4 regions of the Enterobacter ludwigii genome follow, and region 2 is predicted to be linked to each of the others. Evidence: predicted binding sites of a transcription regulator. Region 2 holds the regulator's gene; each other region holds the start of a gene.
What was found. The regulator CRP, encoded in region 2, controls carbon source genes, mostly activating them, when cyclic AMP is high. The targets are predictions, from matches to a motif close to ATGTGANNNNNNTCACAT.

Region 1 (3,135 bases), 2.1 Mb from region 2:
TGATAAGCGCGGTTTTCCACCTCAACCCCGAAGGTTTTCATCAGGTGCAGCGTAATATCAATGTACGGTTTAGAGACCAGGTCGCCTTTGATGGTGATGACCGTATCCTGTGATGCCAGCGGCGCAGTCATCAGCAGAGCCGTCAGGAACTGGCTGGAGACGCTGCCATCCACCTCGACGTTACCGCCATTGAAACCACCGCGCAGACGCAGAGGCGGGTAATTTTCCTGCTCCAGATACTCAATCTGCGCGCCGCCCTGACGAAGGGCATCTACCAGATGGCCAATGGGACGCTCTTTCATGCGCGGCTCACCGGTCAGCACAATATTGTTGCTGCCCAGGCACAGGGCCGCCGCCAGCGGGCGCATCGCCGTCCCCGCATTACCCAGAAACAGTTCACGCTCTTCAGCCGAGCGTAACGCGCCGCCGTTGCCGGTCACTTCACAGCGGGTGCGATCGTCAGACAGCGTGTAATGAACTCCCAACGCTTTCAGCGCATTGAGCATATGGCGCACGTCATCGCTGTCCAGCAGGTTTGTGAGGACGGTGGTGCCGTTTGCCAGAGCTGCCAGCAGCAGAGCGCGGTTCGAGACACTTTTTGAACCAGGCAGATTAATGGTGCCATCTACCCGCGCGATAGGTTGTAACGTCAGGGATTCCATGAAACTTAACTCTCAACTCAACATAATAAAAACCCCGCAGCAGGGCTACGGGGGTGAAAACAACGTGATTAACCGTGGCGACGTTCGAAGTCGATCATGAAATCGGTCAGGGTTTTAACCCCTTCCAGCGGCATCGCGTTATAGATAGAGGCACGCATACCGCCTACAACACGGTGGCCTTTCAGCGCATGCAGGCCTGCAGCGAAGGACGCTTCAAGGAAGACTTTATCCAGGTTGCTGTCCGCCAGCTGGAACGGCACATTCATACGCGAACGGTTAGCTTTCGCGACATCGTTACGGTAGAAATCGCTCTTATCGATCACGCCATACAGCAGGTCGGCTTTCTGCTGATTGATTTTGTCCATCTGCGCCACGCCGCCGTTTTGCTTGAGCCATTTAAAGACCAGGCCAGAGAGGTACCAGGCAAACGTAGGGGGGGTGTTGAACATGGAGTCGTTATCGTTGAGGACCGTATAATCCAGAATAGACGGGCAAGACTGATGGGCTTTACCCAGCAAATCTTCGCGCACGATGACGATCGTCAAACCCGCCGGGCCGATATTTTTCTGCGCACCCGCATAGATAACACCGTAACGGCTGACGTCAATTGGCGCGGACAAAATGGTAGAGGAGAAATCGGCAGCAACCACGACGTCTTTACCGAAGTTCGGGGTCTCGTCGATGGCAATCCCGTCGATGGTTTCATTTGGGCAATAGTGCAGGTACGCAGCGTTATCAGAGAGCTGCCATTCGCTCATCGGCTTCACGGCACGCAGGCCATCAACGGTAATTTTGGCGTCGATAACATTTGGCGAGCAGTACTTTTTGGCTTCTTTAACCGCACTTGCCGCCCAGTAACCCGCATCAACGTAGTCTGCCGTGGTTTTGTCGCCGAGGATATTCAGCGGGACGCCAGCAAACTGACCGCGGCCACCGCCGTGGCAGAACAAAACTTTGTAGTTTGAGGGAATGTTCAGCAGATCGCGAAAATCCTTTTCTGCCTCTTCCGCCACCTGAATAAACTCTTTACCACGGTGGCTGATTTCCATCACCGACGTACCCAGACCGTTCCAGTCACAAAGTTCCTGTTGAGCCTGTTTAAGCACGTCTGCCGGCAACATCGCCGGACCTGAACTGAAATTAAAGACTTGAGCCATTTCCCCTCACCACGCTAAAAGCAATAAGTTATAACTGTGGATATCGGTTTTATCATTCAGTGACACGCGCCGCAATGTCTAAAACTTATGACCGGTGAAATGTGTCCCGCGTCACACAATACAATCTGCCACCTCTCTGCGGCAAAACCGACAATATGGCTGTCAGGTAAGGCGTTTGGCCCGGCTAACCTTCGTCCATTCCGGATTTGTACAGCGGGGACATAATTGATGATCGCCCGGCTGCATCGCCACAACATGGCTACATCTTATACAGGCATATTCGCCTGACTCAGGCACGGTCGTGAAACGCTCAATAAGCATATCCGGCAGAATACAGAGCCCCGGCTTCACCTCGTCGTCAGCATAGTAATAGACGCTGATTTGTCCGTTCGTTTCCATGATTGCCAGCCGTACCTGCCCGAGTTGTTCAACGCTATTCAGACGCAGTTCCATAAAAAACTCGAACTCGGTCATGTTGGCACTCTGTACATTTTCCCAGGCCAGCCGCCCGTTCTCGACGATAACCACCGGCTTCCCTTCGAGAAGATCTTCCAGCTTTTCACTTTTCGACATCAGCCACATGACAAGCCGGTAAAGTAGCGCCAGTGAGACAAAAACGATAAAGACCGGCACCATCGGCACATCGTCGTAAAAGGCGACATCCCCCGCCGCTGAACCCAGCGTCAGAATAATCAGCACCTCAAAGAGGGACATCTGCCGGACGCCACGCCGCCCGGTGATTTTGAGAAACAGAAAGACCAATACAAAGGTATACAGGCTGCGCAGGGCCACTTCGCCCAAAAATTCGGGAGGAACTTTATCAAACGCCATCCGCTGGAGATCAAATGCTTTCATTTTTCTATGCCTTAACAGTAAGTTACTGTCTGTAAGCATAGTCGAGTCTTTTATTTTCGCCGAAGATAGCACCTGTCACGCAAAACCCGTATCATTGCGCGCTTTACGTACGATAAAAGTGAACGCCATGACTCAAACGTTTATCCCCGGCAAAGACGCCGCTCTGGAAGATTCCATCGCTCGCTTCCAGCAGAAACTGACCGACCTGGGCTTTAATATCGAAGAAGCCTCCTGGCTCAACCCGGTGCCTCATGTCTGGTCCGTGCATATTCGCGATAAAGAGTGTGCCCTGTGCTTTACCAATGGTAAAGGCGCGACAAAAAAAGCGGCACTGGCCTCTGCGCTGGGTGAGTATTTTGAACGTCTGTCGACCAACTATTTCTTCGCCGATTTCTGGCTGGGTGAAACCATCGCCAACGGCCCGTTTGTGCACTATCCGAACGAAAAATGGTTCCCGCTGC
Region 2 (3,135 bases):
ACCATCGTGATCACCAGCATCCCTGCCAGCGTATAGCCTTCCGGCACGTGAAAGTGCAGCGTAACGCCCGCAATGATCAGCCCCGCCATCGTTCCGCCTGCCCGGTGCAGAATGCGCACCCGCGTCGCGCCATAGCCGTTCTGGGTGACAAACAGGATGGTCATTAAAATCCAGTACGGTTTGGGCAGATGTAGCGCCATGCCCATCAGGCTGGCAATGCTCAGCATCACGCTAATTCGCGCGGCGTTGCGCAGGGCAGATGATTTAAGGGAGAGGTAGCTTCTGAGCGCCGGCAGCAGCGGCAGGCGTTTTTGTTTGTCGGCCATCAGGTCGCGCGGATAAAGCGGACGCTGGGTTCGTAACACGCGGGCGATACGGCTGAAGTGCCAGGCAGCAAACTGACCCACCGGGTTGTCTTCATGCTGACGGGCAATCTTCTCCAGCGCGCCGAGCTGTTTGTCCATGTTAAAGCGCGTGGGGTAGCGGTGATACAGAATATCGTCAGCCAGCACCCGAAGGCGCGCGGAGACGGTTTGCGCGTTCCAGCGGATCACCGCTTCGGCATGGCTGCGCTCGACCAGTTTTTGCACCTCCTGCGGCTGGTGCAGGCTCACGGAGATATGCTCCTGTAAGTCCAGCCCCACCTGGAAGACGCGCAGCAGCCGCTTATATTCGTGGTTCTTATTGGCGGCGAGCATATGTAGCTGCTGATAACACTGGCTTATCAGGTCCACCACCTTTTGCTGACGCGTCAGCAGCGGCGGCAGTGATTTTTCTGGATCGGTATGCTGGGTGAGCAAGGTGTATTTGGCTTCACAGTAATCCGCCAGCTGCACGTAGAGCAGGCTCAGGGATTCCCGCAGGGGCTGTTCCCGCCACAGCCAGAACCAAAACCAGTTAAACAGCCCGTACCACAGCGTACCGAGGGCGTAGATCAGCAGCGGCTCCCACACCGGCATGTTACCCGCAAGGCTCAGCGTGAAGATGGCGGCAATCAGCGACGCGGGAAGCAAACGCGCGTGCAGTGAGCTGATTTCAGCGGTTACGCCCAGGGTCATCGCCAGGACGGTGAGGATCAGCGGCAGCGGGATATCGCGGGCCAGCAAAAGCTGCACGGCGAGGCTACAGCCCGCAAACAGCGAGCCGCCCACGATCAGCCGTTTGAAAAAGCGCTTATGCGGTGTATCCAGACCGGCAATGTTGCAGCAGGCGGGAACGAGAGAGAAGAGCAGACCTTGCTGAAGATGGCCCAGAATCAGGCCCACGGCCACAGGAAGGCACAACACCAGCGTTTGTCGCAGTGCGTAGTTAACTTCCGGGTGATAAATCAGCCTGCGCCACATGGGGAATAGAGACAAAAACGGCGTGACACCTTGCGATGGCACGCCGTTTGAGCGGAATTAACGCGTTCCGTAAACCACGATGGTTTTACCGTGTGCGGAGATCAGGTTCTGATCTTCCAGCATTTTCAGAATACGGCCCACTGTTTCACGGGAGCAACCGACAATCTGACCGATTTCCTGACGGGTAATTTTAATTTGCATGCCATCAGGGTGAGTCATCGCATCGGGTTGTTTCGCCAGATTCAGCAGGGTCTGAGCGATACGGCCGGTCACGTCCAGGAAGGCGAGGTTACCCACTTTCTCAGATGTCACCTGCAGACGGCGCGCCATCTGCGAAGAAAGACGCATCAGGATGTCAGGGTTAACCTGAATCAACTGACGGAATTTCTTGTAGGAAATTTCAGCCACTTCACATGCTGTCTTTGCACGAACCCAGGCGCTACGTTCCTGGCCTTCTTCAAACAGGCCCAGTTCACCGATGAAATCGCCCTGGTTCAGATAAGAAAGGATCATCTCTTTCCCTTCTTCATCTTTGATCAGCACTGCCACCGAGCCTTTGACGATGTAATACAACGTTTCCGCTTTTTCACCCTGGTGAATCAGCGTGCTCTTCGATGGGTACTTATGAATGTGGCAATGAGACAAGAACCATTCGAGAGTCGGGTCTGTTTGCGGTTTGCCAAGCACCATGCGCTGTTATCCTCTGTTATAAGCTGTCACCAGAGTCATAAGATGCATCCGGACTCTGGGGTTGCAATCGAATTCTTACCCATACCCTGGGAAGTCGGCTATCGTAACGTTTCGCAGCCAGTAAAGTTTGATGTCCTCTGCATACATGTGTAACGTCAATGTATTACTGTAGCATCCTGAGTGTTTTAGCATAGCTTTCGCCGCGTGTCTCCTGGTGTCTCGCTTCAGCATGACGCAGGTCGCCTTCCATTGCGAGAAATGTAACGCACGCGTAATCTGTCACCAAAAATGCAACGTTGGAGTGAGTGAATATGCAAGCGCGTGTGAAATGGGTTGAAGGTTTAACGTTCCTGGGCGAGTCCGCTTCAGGACACCAGATTTTGATGGATGGTAACTCCGGTGATAAAGCACCAAGCCCAATGGAAATGGTGCTGATGGCAGCAGGTGGATGCAGCGCAATTGATGTGGTGTCGATCCTGCAAAAAGGCCGTCACGATGTGACCGACTGCGAAGTAAAACTCACCTCAGAACGCCGCGAAGAGGCACCACGCCTGTTCACCCACATTAACCTGCATTTCATCGTCAGCGGGAAAGAACTGAAAGACGCGGCGGTCTCACGCGCGGTCGATCTTTCAGCGGAGAAATACTGCTCGGTCGCGTTAATGCTCGAGAAAGCGGTAAAAATTACGCATTCGTATGAAGTGATCGACGCCTGATATTGGGGGGCATCGTTCACCCCGATGCCCTCACCGAAGCCCTCTCCCACGCGGAGAGGGAAATCATCAGGCGATTTTCTTCCCTTCTATCAACCGCTGCACCAGCGGCATCATAATTAATTCCATTGCCAGCCCCATTTTTCCGCCCGGAACCACTAACGTATTCATGTGCGAAATAAATGAGCCCTGCAGCATCGCCAGCAGCCAGGGGTAATCAATGCCGTCGAGATTGCGGAAATGGATAACCACAAAGCTCTCATCCAGCGACGGGATACTTTTGGCGGCGAACGGGTTAGAGGTGTCCACTGTCGGTACGCGCTGGAAGTTGATATGCGTGCGGGAGAACTGCGGCGTCAGGTAAGTAATGTAGTCTTCCATGGAGCGCA
Region 3 (3,135 bases), 1.8 Mb from region 2:
CATCAATCTGGCGGCGGGAGAGCACAGGGGTAAGTTGTTCGACTACCGGAAGTGCAAAAATTTTATTAATCATTAAGCAATCCTCTGTCTAAAAACAATAAAAAAGGCGACCGAAGTCGCCTTTTTGGATCAAGCACTCATCTCAACTTATTTGGAGATGTGAGCGATCAGGTCCAGTACTTTGTTAGAGTAGCCGGTTTCGTTGTCGTACCAGGAAACCAGTTTCACGAAGTTGTCGTTCAGTGCGATACCCGCTTTAGCATCGAACACGGAAGTGCACACTTCGCCGTTGAAATCGGTAGATACAACGTCGTCTTCGGTGTAGCCCAGAACGCCTTTCATTGCGCCTTCGGAAGCAGCTTTGATTGCTTTCTTAATTTCTTCATAAGAAGCAGCTTTTTCCAGACGAACGGTCAGGTCAACAACGGATACGTTAGGAGTTGGAACGCGGAACGCCATACCAGTCAGTTTGCCATTCAGTTCTGGCAGTACTTTACCTACAGCTTTAGCTGCACCGGTAGAGGATGGGATGATGTTCTGAGCCGCGCCACGGCCGCCACGCCAGTCTTTGTGAGACGGGCCGTCAACAGTTTTCTGAGTCGCGGTGGTCGCGTGAACGGTAGTCATCAGACCTTCGACAATGCCGAAGTTGTCGTTGATTACTTTCGCCAGTGGTGCCAGGCAGTTGGTGGTGCAGGATGCGTTAGAAACGATGTCCTGGCCAGCGTAAGTTTCGAAGTTTGCACCACGAACGAACATTGGGGTGTTGTCTTTAGAAGGACCGGTCAGAACAACTTTTTTCGCACCCGCGGTAATGTGTTTACGCGCAGTTTCGTCGGTCAGGAAGATACCGGTAGCTTCAGCTACAACATCAACACCGATTTCGTTCCATTTCAGGTTAGCTGGGTCTTTCTCAGCAGTAACGCGGATGGTTTTGCCATTAACAACCAGGTGGCCGTCTTTCACTTCAACGGTGCCGTCGAAACGACCGTGAGTTGAGTCGTACTTCAGCATGTACGCCATGTATTCAGCGTCCAGGAGATCGTTGATACCAACGATTTCGATGTCAGAACGTTTCTGAGCAGCACGGAAAACAATACGGCCGATACGGCCAAAACCGTTGATACCTACTTTGATAGTCATATATTCCACCAGCTATTTGTTAGTGAATAAAAGGTTGCCTGTAAAATTACAAAAACCTTACGCAGCGTCAAGCGGAATCGTGTCAATCATTGCGACAAATCAATCCTGTGACTAACGTTTGTGCGACTGACTCGCCTCACTTTCCCTTTGAGCTAGCAACCACATGGGGGCTGCGCGCGGCATTTTAAAGTCCTCGCAGGATAAAAATGTGAACATGATCACAATTGCCTGACCGCCTTTTCGCGACACATAAGTTTAGAACAAAAGTGCACGCAAGGGTGTTAATGTTTTGTTAGAATCCGGGTTAAAAGGTGTCTGTTTCTACAGCGAGATGTAAGCATATGTCGAACCAACGTAACCCTGACGATTTGAAAAAAAACCTCACCGAAATGCAGTTTTACGTGACGCAAAATCACGGAACCGAACCGCCTTTTACCGGCCGTTTACTGCACAACAAGCGCGATGGTGTCTACCACTGTCTGGTATGTGACGCCCCGTTGTTCAATTCCCAAACGAAGTTCGATTCTGGCTGTGGCTGGCCAAGCTTTTATGAGCCGGTCAGCGACGATGCGATCCGCTACCTGAGCGACACGTCGCACGGCATGGTGCGTACTGAAATTCGTTGCGGAACCTGTGACGCCCACCTTGGACACGTCTTCCCGGATGGTCCTCAGCCGACGGGTGAGCGTTTCTGTGTGAATTCAGCGTCGATGAGCTTCACCGATGATGAAAACGGTGACCAGATCAAAGGTTGAAAAAACGATTCAGCAAATTATTCCTTTGAAAGGGAGAGATCGTGAATATTGATGACATGATTAGCGGTATGACGCCGGAGGTGTATCAGCGCCTGGTGACTGCTGTTGAACTGGGCAAATGGCCGGACGGTGTCGCGCTCACGCCGGAGCAAAAAGAGAACAGTCTGCAACTGGTGATGCTCTGGCAGGCGCGTAACAATACCGACGCGCAACACATGACTATCGACACTCAAGGCCAGATGGTGATGAAGAGCAAGCGCGAGCTGAAAGAGGACTTTGGTATCACGCCAAAGCCGATCGCGACGATAAAGATGCAGTAACGGTGGGGCGGCAGGCCTGCCAGCGCCCTCTCTCTGGAGAGAGGGCGTGCTTATCTTACTCTTTGGGTTTAATTCCCAGCGACTCCGCCAGCTGTTTCGCTAACTGGTTATTGTCATCCGCGCCGTACTCCCAGAACATCGCCCCGGCGAGACCTTTCTCCTTGATGTAATCCGCTTTGATGGCGACGGAACGCGGGTTCTCATAGGAAAGGGCAAACAGCGCCTTGCCGTCCGCCGCATTCACTGAAAGCCACGGCACTTGCGCCCGTTCGTCCCAGTGTTCGGTAAAACGCTTCTGCGGATCGTTTAAGAGCTTTTTCACAATATCGTTGTACTTCACATACGTATCTTTGGTCAGGTCGTAGCCCAGTGACGCGAATAAGCCGGTTTCCTTAGGTCCAAAGTAGGGCTGGGTCACCGGATGGTTTTGCGCATCGGGTTTTGTCCAGTCAATACCGGGCTCCACGGCGCGTTTCGGCACGCGGCCGTAAAAACCAATCCCGAGGTTCATCTGTTGCGGCTTCAGCCCGGCCGCCAGATAGTTGTTCACCACAAAATCCACGCTGTATTTGTCTGCGGCGGCCACCGTTGGCCAGTCGCTGGAGTCATACAGATTGGCGTTGAAATACTGTGTGCCATACGCCATGTCGTAGGTCATCAGGTTGATGTAGTCGAGCAGCGGGGCAATGGCCTTCACATCCACCCAGCTTTTTGGACTTTCTGCATTTGCCCCTACCGCGATGGTGACCAGCTTTTTATGGCCGAAGGCGGCGCGCAATTCTTTCAGCAGTGCGGTGAAGTTATCGCGATCGGCTGGCGTGCTGGCCACCAGTCCCCATGCACCATTTACCGGGTATTCCCAGTCAAGATCGATGCCGTCGAGTGCATATTTTTCGACAATCTCCTGAGCCGAGCGG
Region 4 (3,135 bases), 490 kb from region 2:
ATGGCCCAGGCAAAGGCCACATAGGTCAAAATAATCAGCAGATCCATGATTAGTGCTCCAGCGTATTCTTGTCAGCCGTGGGAGGTACCGCTGCCAGTTTTTGTTCTAATTCGGCCACACGTTTAGTCAGAGCATCCATACCCGGTACCTCATCAGGTTTTGAGATGTGGTTCTGCATCCCCCAGCCGCGATCTTCGCGGTACAACGTGGCCCAAATCCACAGGAACGGCCAAATCGCATGGAGCGTAAACAGGCTAATCCATCCCGCCGTATGAATGGCATCCGCATGGGGATGATTCCGTTTTTTGGCCATATTATAAGGAATATCATGGATGGCGATGATTCCGTAAAAAAGAACCAGAAATACAAAAATCAATACGCCCAGCGCAAAATAGTTGAGAAACATATTCTCCTCACTTAAACAACGTCAACTCATTAAATTAATAAAACGGTACGCAACCTAATTAATTTTTTATAAATACGAGGTGTACTTATATTTCAGAGCCGGGGAGTATCGTTTTTTATAATATCTCCATGCAAGTTTATAAGCGTGTCAAAATATATCCTGAATAATAATAGACTTAACCTTACAATATGAGCGTAACGTACCTTATTGCTTTTCGCCATACCACACATGAAAAGTCATTTTTTAGCTTTATGTGTGACTTCATGACATCCTGGCGTTGAATCGCCAGGCAGAATTTGTCGCCGATCACATCCGGAGAATTCTGCATAAAAATTTTTTGTGAAATTAGTCACAATCCAGAAACAAACTCACGACAATCAAATGTGATTTACATCACAGAAGTGGGTGGTTTTTGCTTTATTTATCGCCATCGTATTTTTTTTATCCACCATTTTTGTGACGAAGATCACTTCATTCATGTCTGCACCCCCTACATTTACGTGATTCATATCACACAAATTTCCGTCGTCTGGACAGTTGAACGATTCAGTGCCAGATTTCACAGCATCAGAACAGGGCCCGGCTACCTCTGCCGCCTCATTAACAATAAACCTCGGGCCGCAAGCCTAAGCGTAAACAGAAGAAGGGGTGTTTTATGTCATCCGATTTCAAGATCAAAGTTCAAAGCTTTGGTCGTTTCCTCAGCAATATGGTGATGCCAAATATCGGCGCGTTTATCGCGTGGGGTATCATCACTGCGTTGTTCATTCCGACAGGGTGGTTGCCTAACGAAACGCTGGCGAAACTTGTTGGCCCAATGATTACCTACCTGCTGCCGCTGCTTATCGGGTTTACCGGTGGTCGTCTGGTGGGTGGAGACCGTGGTGGCGTTGTGGGTGCCATCACGACGATGGGGGTTATCGTCGGTGCGGATATGCCGATGTTCCTCGGTGCAATGATTGCGGGCCCTCTGGGCGGCTGGGCAATTAAGAAATTCGACGTCTGGGTTGATGGCAAGATCAAATCCGGCTTCGAAATGCTGGTGAACAACTTCTCTGCGGGCATCATCGGTATGATCCTCGCGATTCTGGCGTTCCTCGGCATTGGCCCTGCGGTTGAAGTGCTGTCCAAAGTTCTGGCGGCAGGCGTTAACTTCATGGTTGCGCACGACATGCTGCCGCTGGCGTCTATCTTTGTTGAACCGGCGAAAATCCTGTTCCTCAACAACGCCATTAACCACGGTATCTTCTCACCGCTGGGTATTCAGCAGTCTCATGACCTCGGCAAGTCCATCTTCTTCCTGATTGAAGCCAACCCGGGCCCGGGCATGGGTGTTCTGCTGGCGTACATGTTCTTTGGTCGCGGCAGTGCGAAACAGTCTGCGGGCGGCGCGGCTATCATCCACTTCCTGGGCGGTATCCACGAAATTTACTTCCCTTACGTGCTGATGAACCCACGTCTGATCCTGGCCGTTATCCTCGGCGGTATGACGGGCGTGTTCACCCTGAGCGTGCTGGGCGGTGGTCTGGTTTCTCCGGCCTCTCCAGGCTCCATCCTGGCGGTCCTGGCGATGACCCCGAAAGGTGCCTATTTCGCTAACATCGCAGCCATCTGTGCGGCAATGGCCGTCTCCTTCGTGGTCTCTTCTATCCTGCTGAAAACCAGCAAAGTGAAAGAAGATGACGATATCGAAGCGGCAACCCGTCGTATGCATGACATGAAAGCCGAATCAAAAGGCGCAACGCCGCTGGCGGCGGGCGATGTCTCTAACGACCTGAGCCACGTACGTAAAATCATCGTGGCCTGTGATGCAGGTATGGGTTCCAGCGCCATGGGTGCCGGCGTGCTGCGTAAGAAAGTGCAGGATGCGGGTCTGACCAACATCTCCGTCACCAACAGCGCCATCAACAGCCTGCCTGCAGATGTTGACCTGGTGATTACGCACCGCGATCTGACCGAACGTGCGATGCGTCAGGTTCCTCAGGCACAGCACATTTCGCTGACCAACTTCCTGGACAGCGGCCTGTACACCAACCTGACCGAACGTCTGGTGGCCGCGCAGCGTCATGAAGATAACGAAGTCAAAGTCCGCGACAGCCTGAAAGACAGCTTTGACGCGAACGACAGCCACCTGTTCCGCCTGGGCGCAGAAAACATCTTCCTGGGCCGCACGGCGTCCCACAAGGAAGAGGCGATTCGCTTTGCCGGTGAACAGCTGGTGAAAGGCGGCTACGTGCAGCCTGAATACGTTGACGCGATGCTGGAGCGTGAAAAGCTGACCCCAACCTATCTGGGTGAATCCATTGCGGTTCCACACGGTACGGTTGAAGCGAAAGACCGCGTACTGAAAACCGGCGTGGTGTTCTGCCAGTATCCGGATGGTGTACGCTTCGGTGAAGAAGAAGACGACATCGCCCGCCTGGTGATTGGTATCGCCGCTCGCAACAACGAGCACATCCAGGTGATTACCAGCCTGACCAACGCGCTGGATGACGACTCTGTCATTGAACGTCTGGCCAACACCACCAGCGTGGAAGAAGTGCTGGCGCTGTTGAACAAGTAACGGAACCTCTTCCCTCTCCCCCTGTGGGGAGAGGGTTAGGGTGAGGGCAAAGCCTCACCCCAGCCCTCTCGGGTAAAAACATTGATTAAGGTTAATACTATGAAAGCATTACATTTTGGCGCAGGTAATATCGGTCGTGGCTTTATCGGTAAACTGCTGGCAGACG

Region 1: the regulator CRP is predicted to act here: its motif matches at 1,919-1,936, upstream of serC (3-phosphoserine/phosphohydroxythreonine transaminase).
Region 3: the regulator CRP is predicted to act here: its motif matches at 1,350-1,367, upstream of msrB (peptide-methionine (R)-S-oxide reductase MsrB).
Region 4: the regulator CRP is predicted to act here: its motif matches at 861-878, upstream of BH714_RS15860 (PTS mannitol transporter subunit IICBA).

What each region holds. Positions count from the first base shown of each region.
Region 1 is NZ_CP017279.1:763,633-766,767, reverse strand. Features, by position in the region: gene aroA (3-phosphoshikimate 1-carboxyvinyltransferase) at 1-662, opposite strand, end outside; gene serC (3-phosphoserine/phosphohydroxythreonine transaminase) at 731-1,819, opposite strand; gene BH714_RS03545 (DUF421 domain-containing protein) at 1,982-2,674, opposite strand; gene ycaO (30S ribosomal protein S12 methylthiotransferase accessory factor YcaO) at 2,802-3,135, shown strand, end outside.
Region 2 is NZ_CP017279.1:2,884,377-2,887,511, reverse strand. Features, by position in the region: gene BH714_RS13600 (YccS/YhfK family putative transporter) at 1-1,343, opposite strand, end outside; gene crp (cAMP-activated global transcriptional regulator CRP) at 1,401-2,033, opposite strand; gene BH714_RS13590 (OsmC family protein) at 2,345-2,749, shown strand; gene BH714_RS13585 (phosphoribulokinase) at 2,816-3,135, opposite strand, start outside.
Region 3 is NZ_CP017279.1:1,078,868-1,082,002, forward strand. Features, by position in the region: gene BH714_RS05130 (D-hexose-6-phosphate mutarotase) at 1-73, opposite strand, end outside; gene gapA (glyceraldehyde-3-phosphate dehydrogenase) at 148-1,143, opposite strand; gene msrB (peptide-methionine (R)-S-oxide reductase MsrB) at 1,485-1,898, shown strand; gene BH714_RS05145 (YeaC family protein) at 1,955-2,218, shown strand; gene chiD (chitinase ChiD) at 2,274-3,135, opposite strand, start outside.
Region 4 is NZ_CP017279.1:3,369,879-3,373,013, reverse strand. Features, by position in the region: gene BH714_RS15870 (HlyD family secretion protein) at 1-47, opposite strand, end outside; gene BH714_RS15865 (DUF3302 domain-containing protein) at 50-406, opposite strand; gene BH714_RS15860 (PTS mannitol transporter subunit IICBA) at 1,062-2,969, shown strand; gene mtlD (mannitol-1-phosphate 5-dehydrogenase) at 3,069-3,135, shown strand, end outside.